3 regions of the Lysinibacillus sp. UBA5994 genome follow, and region 2 is predicted to be linked to each of the others. Evidence: riboswitches for the same ligand, from Rfam matches in the RefSeq annotation. Region 2 holds a riboswitch; each other region holds the start of a gene.

Region 1 (6,220 bases), on a different contig from region 2:
CAACAAATCGAGATGTATTTGGCTATGCTGTTGAAAAAGGATGGATGTGTGTTCAGGTTTTCTTTGTGCGTCAAGGAAAGCTGATTGAGCGCGATGTCTCAATTTTTCCCATCTATCAAGATGCAGAGGAAGAATTTTTAACATTTGTTGGGCGCTTTTATGAAAAGCCAGAGCATATTAAGCCAAAAGAAATTTTTATTCCACAAGCCATTGATGCAGCTATCTTAACAGAATTATTAGAAATTAAAGTGCTCACACCGAAAAGAGGTCAAAAGAAGGAATTGGTTGAATTAGCTACCAAAAATGCTGAAATTGCTGTGGCAGCTAAATTCCAGCTAATAGAGCGTCAGGAAGAACGTACGATTGGTGCTTGTGAGGCACTTGGTGAAGCAATGGGTATTAGTACACCTTTACGAATTGAAGCTTTTGATAATAGTCATATGCATGGAACGGATGCAGTGTCTGCTATGGTTGTTTTCATTGATGGGAAGCCTGCGAAAAAGGAGTACCGAAAATATAAAACGCGTACAGCAGCCAAGCATGATGATTACGGTGCAATGCAGGAGGTTATACGTCGTCGCTATATACGTGTTTTAAAGGAAGGACTACCATTACCAGATTTAGTCTTAATTGATGGTGGTAAGGGACAAATGGAAGTAGCCCGTGAAGTACTAGAAGATGAGCTTGGTCTTGTTATACCGATTGCTGGTTTAGCCAAGGATGATAAGCATAATACATCTCAGCTCTTGTTTGGTGATCCACCAGAAGTGATTAGCTTAAAACGTACAAGTGATGGCTTTTATTTATTACAACGAATTCAAGACGAAGTCCATCGCTTTGCTATTACCTTCTTGCGTCAACAGCATGAGAAGCATGCCATTCAATCTGTATTAGATCATATTGAAGGGGTAGGACCAAAACGAAAGCAACAGCTGCTTAAACATTTCGGTTCAGTCAAAAAAATTCGAGAGGCGAGCGAGCTAGCATTACAGGAGGCTGGGATGCCCGCTAATTTAGCAAGCCAAATTTTTAGCTATTTTCAGCAACAATCATTGTCAAAGGAATAGGCATGTGCTATGGTTATAAATAACATTGTTTTCAATGTTATGAAGAGTCAACTGCGTGACTAGTTTGTTTACGCAAAGGCTTAATGAATTGAATACATTCACTTTAAAGTGATGATAGAGGTGCAAGATTCAAGAGTAACACGATGGAGGATGGACAAGTCCAGAGATATTGTGTGAAAGGGGAGCTTGCCGAAGTACAGGATTGTTGTTCCATTGTTGTACTGGTTTTGCATTTAAGAAATGTAAGACTGTCGATTCTAAACGTTTCGGAGAGCTATCACACATGCGCAAGTTACGATTATTGTACATGTTATAGGCAGCTTTCACGTTATGTGGAGGCTGCCTTTTAGTTTTCTAGAAACGGTTTTACCCCCCATAATTTGGTGAAATACATGAACTGGAAGGGAGAACGAAAGAAATGGCTAAAATCGTGATGAAGTTTGGAGGAGCTGCATTAGCTTCTACTGAACAAATCCAAGAGGCTGCTAGGAAAGCGATTGCTGAAAAGGACAAAGGATTGGATGTAGTAGTGGTCGTTGCAGCGATGGGACACACTGCGAAAGAGATGAAAATGATGGTACACCAACTAACTGACGATGTGTCGAAAAGAGAATTAGATGCAGTTTTGTCAACTGGATCTCAATTATCTAGTGCTTTATTTACCATCGCTTTGCAGGAAGCAGGCTATGAGGCTGTGTCTCTAACTGGATGGCAAGCTGGTATACATACGGATGGTATGTATCGACATGCTCGTATCGACTATATAGATATTAGTCGTATGGAAGAACATTTTGCACAGGGACAAATTGTGGTTATTGCTGGAGAACAAGGGATTGACGAAGTGCACAATATCACCACGCTTGGAAAAGGTGGAGCTGAAACAGCTGCTGTTGCACTTGCCATAGCGTTGGAAGCGGAGAGAGTAGATATGTATACAAATGTGGATGGTGTTTATACAGCAGATCCACGATATGTTCCCAATGCCCAAAAGCTTCAAGAAATTTCATATGATGAAATGTTGGAATTATCGAATTTAGGGTCTCATATCATACATCCTCGTGCGGTGGAGTTAGCGAAGAAATTTCAAATGCCTGTTATTATACGTTCAAGTTTAATAGAATCAGTAGGCACTTTATTGAAGGAGGAAGTGGAAATGGAAAAAAATTTAGTCGTTCGTGGTGTTGCATTTGAATCAGATATTATTCGTTTAACAGTAGGGTATGATGCTTTTTCCAATGCTTCATTAGCAGATATATTTACGGTTCTTGCAGAGAACCGTATTAATGTAGATATTATTGTCCAAGCCATTATTGATGGGTTGAAGCCAACTGTATCGTTTTCCATTTTAAAAGAGGAATTTGCGGAAGCATTACGTGTTTTAGAGGATAGTAAATTATCACTTGGATTTAGTTTTGCTGACTTCGAAATTGGACTAGCAAAAGTTTCTATTATTGGTTCAGGCATGGCTTCCAATCCAGGCGTTGCTGCTCGTATGTTTGATCGGTTACGTCGTGAAAATATCCCTGTAAAAATGGTTAGTACTTCTGAAATAAAAGTGTCCGTTGTTGTACCACAGGATGATATGATCCAAGCAGCTAATGCTCTCCATGATGAGTTTAATTTAGAGCAAGCACTTTACATATAATAATAGAAGAAACAGCATTTTATGTAATTGACCGAAATAAAAGGAAGAAAAAAGAAGGATTGTCATCCCATTCTTTAATGGGAAACAATCCTTTTTAATTATTCTGAGGGAATGGTATTCATAATACGTTCTTTAACGTCCCATTTGACTGTAAACATGACGTATTGTTGCTTTTCCCGTTTTTCATTATAGCATTCTGTCAGGTAGCCTTTAGCTAGTTGAATTTGCTCTGCTATAAATCCTGCTTCAAGTTTAAAGCTACGCTGCTTTATTTGAAGAATTTCAGGGTCATTTGTCAACTGGAAAATACGTCCATCTTTTGATTCCTTTATGAGTTCTAATGTACCCCAGCAGGCATCTGCGAAAAATGCGATAAGTTCATCTTGACTTTTACATGGGAACTTGCGAGCAAGCTCTTTACCTGCCCAATAAAGGACGTCATCTTCATGTTTACCGAGTATAGAAGATAGAATATGATCACGAATGATCTCATAGCCAAATGATGAGATTGTAGGAGATGGAGTGTTTAACATTGTTATCCTTCTTTCTTAGAATTTTCTTAAAATTTAACGGTAATAAAGTAATGATAGATTTTTCGAGAAAAAACGACGCATCATGTACTAGATTAGTTCTTTAATAAGCTCTATGAAAAACTCCGAGTTGCCTTGACGCTCGTAGCTCTTGAGAGTACAATAAACATGTCATAATATTGTACCATGATGAAATACACAGTCAATGAAGTATCATTTACAAAATGATGACTTCTTTTGTTGTGCTATTTTAAGTACTAAGGGGGGTAACAGTCTTGTCGAAAGATCGAGAGTTTTTATGGCGTCGCTTACATTCTCTACTTGGGATCATTCCAGTAGGTCTGTTTTTAACGATGCACCTGTTCATTAACTTTACAGCAACAGGCGGGGCAGAAAGTTACAACGATGCTACCGCAGTAATGGAAAAGATTCCATTCCTTATCCTAGTTGAATGGATTGTCATCTATATTCCATTAATGTTCCACGCATTTTATGGTGTCTACATTGCATTCACTGCTACACCAAACACAGGACGTTTCAGCACGTACCGTAACTGGATGTTCTCTTTACAACGTTTTACTGGTGTATTCTTAGTGATATTCATTGCATGGCATATTTTCCAAACTCGTATTCAAAAAGCACTTGGCACACACGTTGATTACGACATGATGGCGAATATTGTTGCTAATCCATTCATGCTTGGATTCTACATTGTTGGTATTTTATCAGCAACTTTCCACTTATCTAACGGTTTATGGGCATTCCTAGTAAGCTGGGGTATTACACAATCTCCTCAGTCTCAAAAGATCGCTACTTACGTAACAAACATTCTTTTCGTAATTCTAAGTGTAGTTGGTGTGGCTGCTATTTTAGCTTTCGTATAATTCAATAGAAGCTACGATAGAGCACATGCAATCATTGCAATTTTTTAAGAGGAGTGAGAAATAATCATGGCGAAAAGCAAAGTAATTGTTGTCGGCGGTGGTCTTGCCGGTCTGATGGCAACGATTAAAGCAGCTGAAGTTGGTACTGAAGTTGATTTATTCTCATTAGTTCCTGTAAAACGCTCACACTCTGTTTGTGCGCAAGGCGGAATTAATGGTGCGGTAAATACTAAAGGTGAAGGGGATTCTCCATGGATCCACTTTGATGATACAGTTTATGGTGGGGACTTCCTAGCGAACCAACCACCAGTTAAAGGTATGTGTGATGCAGCACCTGGCATTATCCACTTAATGGACCGTATGGGTGTTATGTTCAACCGTACACCAGAAGGACTTTTAGATTTCCGTCGTTTTGGTGGTACTTTAATGCACCGTACAGCTTTCTCTGGTGCAACAACAGGTCAACAATTACTTTATGCGCTAGATGAGCAAGTTCGTTCTCATGAAGTAGCTGGTTTAGTAAATAAATATGAACACTGGGAATTCCTTGGTGTTATTATCGATGAAGACGGCGTTTGTCGTGGTATCGTAGCGCAAGATATGCGTACAGAAGAAATTAAATCATTCCGTGCAGACGCTGTTATTATGGCGACTGGTGGCCCTGGTATTATCTTCGGTAAAACAACAAACTCTGTTATTAACACAGGTTCTGCTGCATCTATCGTTTATCAACAAGGTGCTTCATATGCAAATGGTGAGTTCATTCAAATTCACCCAACAGCGATTCCTGGAGATGACAAAAACCGTCTAATGTCAGAATCAGCTCGTGGTGAAGGTGGTCGTATTTGGACTTACAAAGACGGTAAACCTTGGTACTTCCTAGAAGAGAAATACCCAGCTTATGGTAACTTAGTACCACGTGATATTGCGACACGTGAAATTTTCGACGTTTGTGTAAACCAAAAACTTGGTATCAATGGCGAAAACATGGTATACCTAGATCTTTCACATAAAGATCCACATGAATTGGACGTTAAACTTGGTGGTATCATCGAAATCTACGAAAAATTCGTAGGGGATGACCCACGTAAATTACCAATGAAAATTTTCCCAGCAGTTCACTATTCAATGGGTGGATTATGGGTTGACTACAATCAAATGACTGAAATTCCTGGTCTATTTGCAGCAGGTGAATGTGATTACTCTCAACATGGTGCAAACCGTCTTGGTGCAAACTCATTATTATCTGCTATCTACGGTGGTATGGTTGCAGGACCAAACGCAGTAGACTATGTAAAACACCTTAAAAAGCATGCTGAAGATCTTCCACAAGAGATTTACGATGCTCGTGTAAAAGAGGAACAAGCGAAATGGGATGCTATCATGAAAATGGAAGGCACAGAAAACGCTTACTTACTGCATAAAGAGCTTGGTGAAATGATGACTGCTACAATGACTGTAGTACGTTACAATGATCAGCTTGAAGATACATTGAAAAAACTTGATGAGCTTACTGAGCGTTGGAACAACATCAACATCAATGATACGCAAAAATGGAGCAATCAAGGCGCACACTTTACACGTCAGCTTAAAAATATGTTAGTGCTTGCAAAAGTAATGACAAAAGGTGCACTATTACGTAATGAATCTCGTGGTGCACACTATAAACCTGATTTCCCTAACCGTGATGATGAGAACTTCTTAAAAACAACAATGGCGAAGTTTGACCCAGCTACTGGTAATCCAATCATCACGTACCAAGAAGTCGACGTTTCATTAATCCCACCACGTAAACGCGACTACTCTGCGAAAGGAGACTAAAAGTTATGCAAATCGCAGCTAATACTGGAAGAATGGTCAAAGTGGAAATCTTACGTCAAGATACACAAGGCGGCAATAGCTACTGGCAAAAATTCCAAGTGCCTTACCGTCATGGTATGAACGTAATTTCAATTTTAATGGAAATTCAAAAAAATCCTGTTACTGAAGATGGTGTAAACACATCACCAGTATCATGGGATATGAACTGTTTAGAAGAAGTTTGTGGTGCATGTTCAATGGTGATCAATGGCCGTCCACGTCAATCATGTTCTA
Region 2 (6,220 bases):
TACCGCAATGGTTTTTTATCATTGCTGTAGCATTCGCAATCTGCTTTGTACTTTATGCAGAATGGAATTCTAGAAAATAAGTGAGTCCAACAGGTTGGACTCACTTTTTTGTGCTTATTTTAATGTACGCTTTAAAAATTCCTTCGTACGTTCATGTTGTGGATTGACTAATACTTGTGCTGGAGGGCCTTCTTCCACAATTACACCTTTATCCATAAAGACAACACGATCTGCTACTTCTTTGGCAAATTCCATCTCATGTGTCACGATGAGCATCGTATTGCCCTCGTTTGCTAGCTGACGCATTACCTTTAATACCTCACCCACCATTTCTGGGTCTAATGCGGATGTTGGCTCATCGAATAGCATTACATCAGGATTCATTGATAAGGCACGAGCGATGGCCACACGCTGCTTTTGTCCGCCTGAGAGTTGACGGGGCTTGGCATTCACATATTGATCCATGCCAACGATTTTCAAGTATTTAAGCGCCGTTTCTTCTGCTTCTTTTTTCGAACGTTTTAACACTTTGATTTGGCCCACCGTGCAATTACTTATGACATTGTGGTTGTTAAATAAATTGAACTGCTGGAACACCATGCCTAAATGTGTGCGATATTCTTGAATATTGTGCTTTTCATCTAGGATGTCTTCCCCTTTATAAATAATTTGACCGCCACTTGGCGTTTCTAATAAATTTATGCAACGAAGCAATGTGGATTTACCAGAGCCAGAGGAGCCAATTAAACAAACTACCTCCCCTTTTTCCACTTGGAAATTCACATCTTTTAACACTTGGTTACGTCCAAATGATTTACTTAAATGTTCGATTTTAATGACTGCCATTTGTGCGTCCCCCTATACGGCTTCTTTTTGTTCTTTTTGATAGGCATCAGGACCATCTAGACGTTTTTCAACATACAGAAGGATGCGAGATGCGGTAAATGTCATGATGAAATAAAGAACACATGCAACGAAGAATGATTCGAAATAACGGAAGTTGTTACCCGAAATTGATTTTGTTTGGAAGAATAATTCCGTTACTCCAATGACATTTAATACGGCTGTATCTTTAATATTCATGATTAATTGGTTACCTGTCGCTGGTAAAACATTACGCGCTACTTGTGGTAAGACAACATGAAGCATAATTTGGAAGTGGTTCATGCCAATTGCTGATGCTGCCTCGTATTGACCATTATCAATGGATACAATACCGCCACGAACAATTTCTGCCATATAGGCCCCTGTATTGAGGGAAACGACTAAAATACCTGCTGTAATAAAGTGCATATCGATACCGAATGCGATATCTAATCCGTAGTAGACAACCATAGCTTGTACAATCATTGGTGTACCACGGAAAAATTCAACATAGCATGTTAGTATAAAATTAATGAGCTTTAAGCTATAAAATTTCACACCTTTTTTACGAACTGGAATCGTATGCATAATTCCGATGAAAAATCCGATAAATGCACCAATAATTGTACTAATACTCGAAATCAGTAACGTATAATACGCACCTCGTAAAAACATTTGCCAGTTGTTTTCAATAATTGAAAGTATCCATTCAAGACTCATGATGTTCCTCCTAACAATGTCATCTTGCTCGCTTATTTCTTTTGTGTCCTAGCTCTTTCTACCATTCTATGATTTGTCACGCTAGGACATTATCATTATGTAGAGAGGTTCTCATTTTGATAATGATGAAATGATCATGCACGGACTAATTGCTAGTCCGTGCCATGTCATTATTGTGCTGCGGGTTGTTGAGAAATAGCTTCTTCCATAATCGCTTGACGATCATCTTCTGAAATGCCTTTTAGGATTTCATTGATTTTTTCACGATTTGCATCATCTTTACGTAAGCCTACAGCAATTGAAGTATTTGATAGGTCTGTATCAAAGCCTTCTTCAAATGCTACATATGTGAATTTATCGTTGGCAGCAGAAGCGGAAATGCCCTCTGGACGTTCAGCTACATAGCCATCAATTTTACCTGCTTCTAACGCCACACGCATTGCTGGGAAGCTCTCCATTGCTGTTTGCTTTTCTACGCCTTTAATTTGATCGATAACTGTGTAGTTTGATGTATTTAATTGTGATGTAATTTTAGCACCTGAGAAGTCTTGAATCGATTTTGCGCCTTCATATTTGCTACCTTTTTTAATAACCATAACAAAATCAGAAGTATAATAGTTTTCTGTAAAATCAATTGTTTTCTTACGTTCTTCTGTTGGTGACATACCTGCAATAATTGCATCAATTTTGTTTGATTGTAGCGCAGGAACTAAACCGTCCCACTCCATTTTAACAATGACTAACTCTTTGCCTAGACCTTCAGCGATTTTCTTTGCCATTTGTACATCATAGCCACCTGCATACTCTGCATTATCCGCAATTTTCACTGCACCATTTGCATCGTCTTGCTGTGTCCAGTTGAACGGTGGGTAGCCAGCCTCCATTCCAATTCGGAATTCACCGCCACCTTCTTCTTTGTCAGTTCCAGCATCACTTGAACCGCCCTCTTTTTTGTCACTTGTGCCACATGCAGCTAGCACAATTGCCGTCATGATAGAGATCATTACTAACAACCATTTTCTTTTCATGAAAAACTCCCCTTTTCTGTAAAAAAATAAGACAACTGTACTAAAAAAGACCTAAGTTTATTGAACTTAGGTCTTACCTTTTATGACAGTTGCCCAAATCCTCACTATAATTTCCATGTTTCCGAGATAGCACAACCTAGTAAATCTGGAAATCCATTTACTAGGACAGTCCTGCACTTATTCACTGCAGACCCAGTATAAAAGTACGAGCTCCTTTTATACTTCGGCGATATTTCCTTCTTCATTGCGTCTTCGCTTGCTTTTACTCAACAATGAACTAATAAATACCGCGCCTCTACCTCACTGGTAACAATTCGTGAGGTTTGTTTATTTAATTGATATTTAGATACTACTATAAAACTAATATGTTCGTCAAGACGATTTTAACATTTTTCTGACTAATGACAATATTAGGATATTGTGCGTTCTGCTTCCACTTTAAATCGTTGAACTTTTGTTGATATTTCTGAAAATTACAACAAATATTTATTATAGAGTATGTTCTACATATGAGAAAAGTTGCGTTTTTTTCTTTCTTTGCTCCTCTAAACGATGTAACATTCGTACTCTTTCAAGCATAGAATCGGTCAATACCTTTCGTCATACAAAAAACCCTGCTGAACATTGTTCGCAGGGTTTAATGGAATTATGAATTTAATAATAAATCTTCAGGATTTTCGATTAATTCTTTAACTGTTTTTAAGAATCCTACAGAATCTTTACCATCGATGATACGGTGATCGTATGAAAGTGCTACATACATCATTGGACGGATTTGAACTTCACCATTTACTGCAACTGGACGGTTTACAATTGAGTGCATACCTAAAATACCAGCTTGCGTACCGTTCATAATTGGTGTTGACATTAATGAACCGAATACACCACCATTTGTGATTGTGAATGATCCACCAGCCATGTCATTTAAGCCTAATTTTTTATCACGAGCTTTTGTCGCTAAGTTAGCAATATCTTTTTCGATTTCTGCAAAGTTTTTGCTATTTGCATCGCGTACAACTGGTACGACTAAACCTTCTTCAGTCGATACAGCAATACCGATATCAAAGAAGTTATTTAAATGAATTTCATCGCCAGAGATTTGAGCGTTTACGTATGGGTATTTTTTCAGTGCTGCAACAACAGCTTTAGTGAAGAATGACATGAAACCAAGTTTGATGTCGTTTGCTTTTACAAACTCTTCTTGTTTACGTTTACGAAGTGCCATGATGTTTGTCATGTCAATTTCGTTGAATGTTGTTAACATTGCTGTTGATTGTTTAACTTCTAATAAACGTTTTGCAATTGTTTGGCGACGACGGCTCATTTTTTCAATTGTTACACGGTCAGAATTAGCTGCTGGTGTGAATACTACTGGGCCTCCTGAAGTTGCTACGGATGTAGGTGCTGCTGCTGGTGCTACAGCTGGTGCTGTACCATGAGCTGCTACATCTTGTACACGTACACGTCCTTGTGGATCTACTGGAGATACCGCTGCAAGGTCAATACCTTTTTCACGTGCAAGACGACGTGCTGCTGGAGATGCAACTACACGCTCACCAGAAGTTTCTTCTACTACTGGAGCTGCTGCAACTGGTGCAGGTGCTGCTTGTGGCGCTGCTGGTGCAGGTGCTGCCTCAGTTGGTGCTGCCGCTGCTGGAGCTGCTGCTGCGCCTTCGCCTGCTTCTACTACTGCGATAACTTGACCAACTAGTACAGTATCGCCTTCTTCAGCTAAAATTTGTGTTAATACACCTGCTTCTTCAGAAATGATCTCAGCGTTTACTTTATCTGTTTCAAGTTCAACGATGAATTCACCTTTTTCAACGCGATCGCCCACTTTTTTTACCCACTGTGCGATACTACCTTCTGTAATCGATTCTGCTAATTCAGGGACTTTAATTTCAGCCACTATCATTTCCTCCTTTGATTAACGTGCATGACGCACATAGAAGGGCTACTGCTTAAGGGCAAGTAGCCCGGTTTCAAAAATTGATATATATTATTTAACCTTTACTGGCTCAGCAACCGCTTCTTCAATAAGAGCTGCTTGTGCTGCTTTATGAGAATCTGCATCCCCTTCAGAAGTTGAGCTCATTGCAGGACGGCCTACATAGCGAAGTTTTTTACCTTCTGAAAGTTCATATAATGTTTCTAATGCATAATTCCATGAGCCTTGGTTTTTAGGTTCTTCTTGTACCCAAACAATCTCTTTTGCATTAGGATACTTAGCAATGATACCAGCTACTTGCTCTTTTGGGAATGGGTAAAGTTGTTCTACACGAATAATGTGTAGGTGATCGAAGCCTTCGCCGTCTTTCACGCGCTCTGCTAAGTCGATCATCACTTTACCTGTACCTAAAACGATACGCTCTACAGCTTCTGGTTTAGCCCCTAAGCCTGGTTGTTCAATCACTTCTTGGAATGAACCATTTGCTAATTGCTCAGCATTCGCCGCAGCTAATGGGTGACGTAATAATGATTTTGGTGATACGACTACAAGTGGACGTACCCCTTCTGTACCTAATAATGCTGCTTGACGGCGTAATAAGTGGTAGTAGTTTCCTGCATTTGAACAGTTCGCTACAAACCAGTTATTTTCAGCTGACATTTGTAAATAGCGTTCCATACGGCTTGAAGAGTGCTCTGGACCTTGACCTTCATAACCATGAGGTAAAAGGATAACTAGACCAGATTTTTGACCCCATTTTGAGCGTGCCCCTGAAATAAAGTTATCAAACATCACTTGTGCCATATTCGCAAAGTCACCGAATTGTGCTTCCCATACTGTTAGTACATGGCTATTTTCTAGGTTGTAACCATACTCAAAGCCTACCACCCCAGCTTCAGTCAGTGGAGAGTTGTGTACTGTAAAGGATGCGTTCGCACCAGAAATATGGTGTAGTGGTGTGAAGACATTGCCATTGTTTTTATCATGCAGTACTAAGTGACGTTGAGAGAATGTACCACGTTGTGCATCTTGACCTGTAAAGCGTACTGGTGTGCCATCTTGAATAATCGTTGCATACGCTAAAGTTTCAGCATGACCCCAGTCAACTTTTGCAGACGCATAAGCATCACGGCGTTTTTCTAAGATTTTACCAAGCTTTTTCTGTGGTTCAAAGTTTTCTTCAAACACTAAAAGCTCTTCATTGATTTTTTCTAAACGTTCCGCACCTACTGCTGTATCAATTTGTGGGAACTCTACTTTTAATTCTTCTGGCATTTCTAAATGATGATGATCATCTTTTTCTGCCATTTCTTTGACGTGGTCATAGGCTGCTTGCATTTCTGCATAGATAGCTGTATCTAGTGCAGCTACATCATCAGCAGTTACAAGACCTTCTGCCACTAATTGTGCACCATATAATGCACGCACTGTTTCATGTTTAGACACTAATTTGTATGTTTCTGGGTTTGTCACTGTTGGGTCATCTGTTTCATTATGACCATGGCGACGGTAACCTACTAAGTCCACAATAATGTCTTTGCCAAATGTTTGACGGTAGTTTGCCGCAAAACGTCCAACTTGCACTACTGCCTCTGGGCTATCTGCGTTGACATGGATTACTGGTACTTCATAGCCTTTTGCAGGGTCAGAAGAATACACA
Region 3 (6,220 bases), on a different contig from region 2:
CCCCATTTTAAAATTGGGGTATAGCCAAGCGGTAAGGCAACGGATTTTGATTCCGTCATGCCTAGGTTCGAATCCTAGTACCCCAGCCATTTTTAATTTCACGAGCCATTAGCTCAGTTGGTAGAGCATCTGACTTTTAATCAGAGGGTCGAAGGTTCGAGTCCTTCATGGCTCATCATTTTTTAATTAACATGCGCCCGTAGCTCAATTGGATAGAGCGTCTGACTACGGATCAGAAGGTTATGGGTTCGACTCCTGTCGGGCGCGCCAATAAAATCATGTTTACGGAATGTAGCTCAGCTTGGTAGAGCACTTGGTTTGGGACCAAGGGGTCGTAGGTTCGAATCCTGTCATTCCGACCATCTTTCATGATAAATGGGGCCTTAGCTCAGCTGGGAGAGCGCCTGCCTTGCACGCAGGAGGTCAGCGGTTCGATCCCGCTAGGCTCCACCATTGTAATATTTTTGGAGGTATACCCAAGTCTGGCTGAAGGGATCGGTCTTGAAAACCGACAGGCGGGTAACACCGCGCGGGGGTTCGAATCCCTCTACCTCCTCCATTTCGGGTCAGTAGCTCAGTTGGTAGAGCATTAGATTGAAGCTCTAAGTGTCGGCGGTTCGATTCCGTCCTGACCCACCATTATTTGCGGGTGTAGTTTAATGGTAAAACCTCAGCCTTCCAAGCTGATGTCGTGAGTTCGATTCTCATCACCCGCTCCAAAATGGGCCTATAGCTCAGCTGGTTAGAGCGCACGCCTGATAAGCGTGAGGTCGATGGTTCGAGTCCATTTAGGCCCATCATTATTCCGAAGTAGCTCAGTTGGTAGTAGCACCTGACTGTTAATCAGGTTGTCGCAGGTTCGAGTCCTGCCTTCGGAGCCACGGCCCGTTGGTCAAGTGGTTAAGACACCGCCCTTTCACGGCGGTAACACGGGTTCGAATCCCGTACGGGTCATCAAGCATGTAGCACAGATGTGTGTTACATGCTTTTTTCTATTCTCCTGTTCGTTAATCGATAAAAGATAATGCAATAGCAGAAAAAGACCTATTGGCAAGGTGAGGGACTGAATTTCATTCCCCTAGCATCTTTCTATGGGCATCCTATAAGCCGTTTCACCTACCACGTACACATCCATGGTCAATACTTTTGTGAAGGCTGCTTGACGATTTCTCTAGTATAGCGATACAGGCGAAATCCTGGCCAGAGAATTTGTGAAACTGGTTCTGCTCTATGCGAAAGCGAAGCAATAGCAGCAAGTAAGTAGCCCAGAACGAATAGCTTTTTCACCATTTACAAATATTCTATTGATTTCTTTGTTCTACAACCCCCTGAAAAAGGCTACATGACTACTGTAGCCTTTTTATAATAATTAAAATCTTTCTCCCTTACATTCTCTTACAAAGAGAGTCTATAGAGTAAATATGAACAAACTATTTCATATATAAAATATGTATGTTTTTTCAATTACTATTTTCATGGTGCTTGTTGTTTTGTTCCTCTAATATGAGGATAAGTGGAGGAATCGATATGAATATACAGGAGATACAGCAATTTTTAAGTCTATATCAGACAGAACAAAATGAATCAGAACTTTGGTTAAAGAATAGATTACAGGCAGTTAAGGATGCAGGTGAATATCACCCAACAACAGAGGAGCTAGTTTTTGGCGCACGTGTGGCATGGCGAAATAGCAATAAGTGTATTGGACGTCTATTTTGGCAGTCACTGCATGTGGTAGATGCACGTGATGTTTTAGATGAAAAGGCTATTTTTCAAAAATTACTAGAACATATTGATTATGCGACAAATCATGGGAAAATCCGCCCAACTATAACAGTGTTTGCTTCAGATAGAGTACGGATTTGGAATCATCAACTAATTCGTTATGCAGGCTATGAAACAGATGCAGGCATTATTGGAGATTCACAGTCCGTTAAATTTACAAAAGTGTGTGAGTCGTTAGGATGGAGAGGTAAAGGAACTGATTTTGATGTACTACCACTCGTTATACAGGTGGATAATCGTGCTCCTCAAATGTTTGTAATTCCTGAAGAAAATATAGTAGAGGTCTCAATCCGTCATCCAGAGTCAAACGATATGGAAAAATTAGGAATGAAGTGGTATGCCGTACCTATTATTTCGAGTATGCGTTTTCAAATGGCTGGAATTGATTTTCAAGCAGCTCCATTTAACGGCTGGTATATGGGAACAGAGATTGGTGCACGAAATTTAGCAGATCATGATCGTTATAATATGTTACCTGCAATTGCAGAGATTTTTAATCTTGATACAACCAAACATGCGTCTCTTTGGCGTGATCGTGCTTTAGTAGAACTTAATATTGCTGTTCTTCACTCATTTAAAGAAGATGGTGTGAGCATTGTTGATCATCATACAGCAGCTCAGCAGTTTAAATTGTTTGAGGAGGCAGAAAAATCAACAGGAAGAGAAGTTACAGGCAACTGGACATGGTTAATCCCACCACTTTCCCCTGCCACAACTCATATATTCCATAAACCCTATGTAAATATTTATCATACACCAAATTATTTTTACCAAAAACCATGCTATTAGTGTAAAGGAATTGTTTACTTTCAATACTTTTGATGAGAGAGGGCGCTTACTATGTTAAATCAGCAAATTCCCAATATCCCATGGAGACAATTGACGACACCTTATGGTAGAGGTACAGCCATTCCTAAGCTGATAGAACAGGAGCAATACACACAACTAGCTGAATTAATTGAACATCAAGGTACACTGTGGCAGGTGACACCATGGGTTTTGCTTGTCCTGCTAAAAAAGCTTACTAGTAAAAAATTAGAGGTTGTCTCCTTACAAGAGGTACAGTTATATTTAGCTGTGGCACATGCTATTACCAAGGATTATCTCGAGCCAGTCAATACTGTTAAAAATATGCAGGAGCTATTAGACGTCAACTATTTGTGGATAGAAAATGAGGATAATGATGAGCAGGAGTGGGAGAAAGAAACGCCAAAGGGCTATGAGGAGCAAGCTTTTGTAGGCTATTACTATTATAGTTATATGCTTTTACAAGAGGCTGTTCCTATTTTTTCTACTATAACAGCTCGTAATAATGAAGCATCAGAATGCCTTGCTGAATTGCTAACATTACTCCAGCAACCCGACAATTAAGTAATGTGTAAACACTATATAGAAATAGAGCAGATGGAGGAATCTAATCCACCTGCTTTATTTAATTTTAATGCACATATTCATCCTTAGAGGCTCTCATTGAGCAAAAGAAGAGTAACATTGCTACAACGACAAAGAGCCATCCCGCAATATTCCAGCCGCCAAATAAATCATGCAAGTAGCCAAAAAGAATAGGACCAATTGCGGCAAATAAATAACCCAAAGATTGTGCAAAGCCTGATAAATCTGCTGCTTCAAATGCAGTACGAGTACGGAGAGTGAAGAACATCATTGCTAGGGCAAATGAAGAACCACCTGCTAACCCTAGAAGAACCATCCACAGTACCCCAAGACTTGTCCATTCCATGACAACCCCAACAAAGCCTACTAAATAGAAGGATGTAAACATCAATACAAGTGGGCGTTGAGAAGTCATTTTACCAGCAATAATAGGCACTGCTAAGGCCATTGGTACTTGTGAGAATTGCATGATTGAAAACATCCAGCCAGCTTTATCAGGTGCTAAACCTTGAGCAATATAGATCTCAGGTATCCAAGCTGCTGTTGTGTAGAATAATAAAGACTGTAAACCCATTGCCCCTGTGACAGCCCAAGTAACTTGTGATTTCCATAAAGGTGTACTGGTCTTCTTAGATGTAGTAACTGGTTCTGGTTTATTTGATTTTAGTTGAGGTATCCAAATTAAGATTGTAATTAGAACGAGTATGAGTGCAATGGAAAGTGCACCTTGCCAGCCTAACGATGAATTAGCTATCGGATAGCTAATACCAGCACCAAGGCCAGCAGTAAAATTCATGGACATGGTGAAAAAGGCCATTAATAAACCCACATGATAGGGAAATTTCAACTTCAATAATCCTGGAATTAGTACATTTCCAAAAGAAATGGCTACGCCAATTAGCACAGTACCCAATAGAAGTAATTCTGTAGTACCAAGTGAACGTAGGACAATTCCTAAAGCCAAGAGAAAAGTGGATAAAAATAATGTTAGCTCAAGCCCTAGTTTGCGTGCTACAACTGGTGCAAATGGAGATATAACAGCAAAAGCCAGCAATGGTATCGTTGTTAGAAAGCCTGCCAAAACATTAGATATTCCAAGATCTTCACGGATAAAGGATATAATTGGGCCAACAACAGTTAGTGGCATTCGTAATGTAGAGGCTATAAAGATAACTCCAAAGACTAAAAGTAAGGTTGTTCCTTTCCAGCTAATTTTTTTACTTGGAAAACTAGTGGAATGATCATTTGTAGTCAAAATAAAATCCCCCCTAATAATAACCATTCTAATTGAACTACTATAACACTTTATCACACTATTAAAAATAGTAGAAGATTCATAAAATACAGAACATTTGTGGTTGTATTGAAATGTCTATGGTCTTATGTTAGTATAATAAACATCATAAATTTAATAATTATATGCCTCATGTTTGTATTGAGGTAGAGGTCGCGATATTTATAAGTATGCTAATTGAAATGACAAGCATTGATGAAATTAGTTGAAAGGAAATATTGCCGAAGTGTGAGGGGACTTGAAAACCTCATGCTGGGGCTGTCTCCGAAAGGAACAGAACTGTCACGTTTGCACAACGTGTTGAGCTATCATGTAGGAAAAACTGAGGATTAATGTAGCCATCACAGTGTATATGTGATGGCATTTTTTTGCCTCATAAATAGGAAGGAAGCTATATCGTGAGTGAAATAAAAGTAAATCAGCTCGGACATAAAGCACCGAAGCTGAAAAAAGAATTAAAAAGCCGTCATATTACAATGATTTCTTTAGGCGGTACAATTGGTACGGGACTATTTTTAGCCAGTGGAGGAGCAATTGCTCAGGCAGGGCCTGGAGGAGCATTGCTGGCCTATGCTTTAATTGGTATTATGGTGTATTTTTTAATGACAAGCTTAGGGGAAATGGCTGCCTATATGCCATCCTCAGGTTCATTTAGTACGTATGCAACCAAATTTGTAGATCCTGCCTTGGGCTTTGCATTAGGCTGGAACTACTGGTATAACTGGGCAATCACCATTGCTGCCGAAATTGCTGCTGTGTCATTAATTATGAAATATTGGTTCCCAGATAGCTCATCAGCACTTTGGACAGTATTATTTATTGCTGTGGTATTGACGTTTAATTTACTATCCGTAAAAAGTTATGGTGAAAGTGAATATTGGTTTGCCATGATTAAAGTAGCAACGGTTATTGTTTTTATTATCATTAGCTTACTAATGATTTTTGGTATTTTAGGTGGGCAGGCTCCTGTAGGTTTCACTAATTTCTTTGTTAGTGATGGGCCATTCCATGGTGGCTTCCTTGCTACATTTGGTATTTTCCTAGCTGCAGGATTTTCATTCCAAGGAACAGAATTACTAGGAATTACAGCTGGTGAAACAGATGATCCTGGTAAAAATATTCCGAAGGCTGTTAAATCTGTATTTTGGCGTATTCTTTTGTTTTATATTTTAGCGATTGGTGCAATTGGGATGTTAATTCCATTTACAGACGAACGTTTATTATCAGAAGATATCGCAGTATCACCGTTTACACTAGTGTTTGACCGCCTAGGTATTGCCTTTGCTGCTTCATTAATGAATGCCATTATTTTAACGGCTATGCTGTCAGCAGGAAATTCAGGACTATATGCATCTTCTCGTATGTTATGGCAATTAGCAGTGGATGGACATGCACCTAAATTTTTTGCAAAGCTAAGTCGTAGAGGTATTCCGATTTATGCACTTATGGCAACATTAGCTGTAGGCTGTTTAGCATTTTTGGCATCCTTCTTTGGCGATGGAGTGGTTTATATCTGGCTATTAAATGCTTCTGGAATGTCTGGCTTTATTGCATGGCTAGGTATTGCGTTTAGTCATTATCGTTTCCGCCGAGCGTTTGATGCACAAGGCTTAGATCCAAAGTTATTACCTTATAAAGCCAAATTATATCCGTTTGGACCATTATTTGCTTTTACAGTTTGTATGATCGTAGTCATTGGACAAAATTACACAGCCTTTACAGGCGATAAGATTGATTGGTACGGTATCC

The links. Region 2 has a riboswitch for lysine ahead of B3D98_RS09240 (transporter substrate-binding domain-containing protein). Riboswitches for the same ligand answer to the same signal wherever they lie in the genome.
Region 1: linked by a shared signal. The riboswitch ahead of B3D98_RS14435 (aspartate kinase) and the one ahead of B3D98_RS09240 (transporter substrate-binding domain-containing protein) in region 2 are both predicted to bind lysine.
Region 3: linked by a shared signal. The riboswitch ahead of B3D98_RS10150 (amino acid permease) and the one ahead of B3D98_RS09240 (transporter substrate-binding domain-containing protein) in region 2 are both predicted to bind lysine.

Annotation. Positions count from the first base shown of each region.
Region 1 covers NZ_DJAU01000044.1:43,352-49,571, forward strand. Annotated here, with positions in the region: gene uvrC (excinuclease ABC subunit UvrC) at 1-1,067, shown strand, start outside; lysine riboswitch at 1,175-1,352, shown strand; gene B3D98_RS14435 (aspartate kinase) at 1,486-2,712, shown strand; gene B3D98_RS14440 (YslB family protein) at 2,811-3,245, opposite strand; gene B3D98_RS14445 (succinate dehydrogenase cytochrome b558 subunit) at 3,518-4,126, shown strand; gene sdhA (succinate dehydrogenase flavoprotein subunit) at 4,193-5,947, shown strand; gene sdhB (succinate dehydrogenase iron-sulfur subunit) at 5,953-6,220, shown strand, end outside.
Region 2 covers NZ_DJAU01000026.1:230,138-236,357, forward strand. Annotated here, with positions in the region: gene B3D98_RS09230 (amino acid ABC transporter ATP-binding protein) at 115-846, opposite strand; gene B3D98_RS09235 (amino acid ABC transporter permease) at 859-1,584, opposite strand; gene B3D98_RS09240 (transporter substrate-binding domain-containing protein) at 1,755-2,612, opposite strand; lysine riboswitch at 2,732-2,918, opposite strand; gene odhB (2-oxoglutarate dehydrogenase complex dihydrolipoyllysine-residue succinyltransferase) at 3,259-4,521, opposite strand; partial or broken gene B3D98_RS09250 (2-oxoglutarate dehydrogenase E1 component) at 4,612-6,220, opposite strand, start outside.
Region 3 covers NZ_DJAU01000029.1:392-6,611, forward strand. Annotated here, with positions in the region: tRNA gene B3D98_RS10075 (tRNA-His) at 1-5, shown strand, start outside; tRNA gene B3D98_RS10080 (tRNA-Gln) at 15-89, shown strand; tRNA gene B3D98_RS10085 (tRNA-Lys) at 103-175, shown strand; tRNA gene B3D98_RS10090 (tRNA-Arg) at 194-270, shown strand; tRNA gene B3D98_RS10095 (tRNA-Pro) at 286-362, shown strand; tRNA gene B3D98_RS10100 (tRNA-Ala) at 378-453, shown strand; tRNA gene B3D98_RS10105 (tRNA-Ser) at 467-559, shown strand; tRNA gene B3D98_RS10110 (tRNA-Phe) at 564-639, shown strand; tRNA gene B3D98_RS10115 (tRNA-Gly) at 646-719, shown strand; tRNA gene B3D98_RS10120 (tRNA-Ile) at 724-797, shown strand; tRNA gene B3D98_RS10125 (tRNA-Asn) at 805-881, shown strand; tRNA gene B3D98_RS10130 (tRNA-Glu) at 883-954, shown strand; gene B3D98_RS10135 (nitric oxide synthase oxygenase) at 1,528-2,574, shown strand; gene B3D98_RS10140 (hypothetical protein) at 2,626-3,156, shown strand; gene B3D98_RS10145 (CynX/NimT family MFS transporter) at 3,224-4,432, opposite strand; lysine riboswitch at 4,611-4,787, shown strand; gene B3D98_RS10150 (amino acid permease) at 4,870-6,220, shown strand, end outside.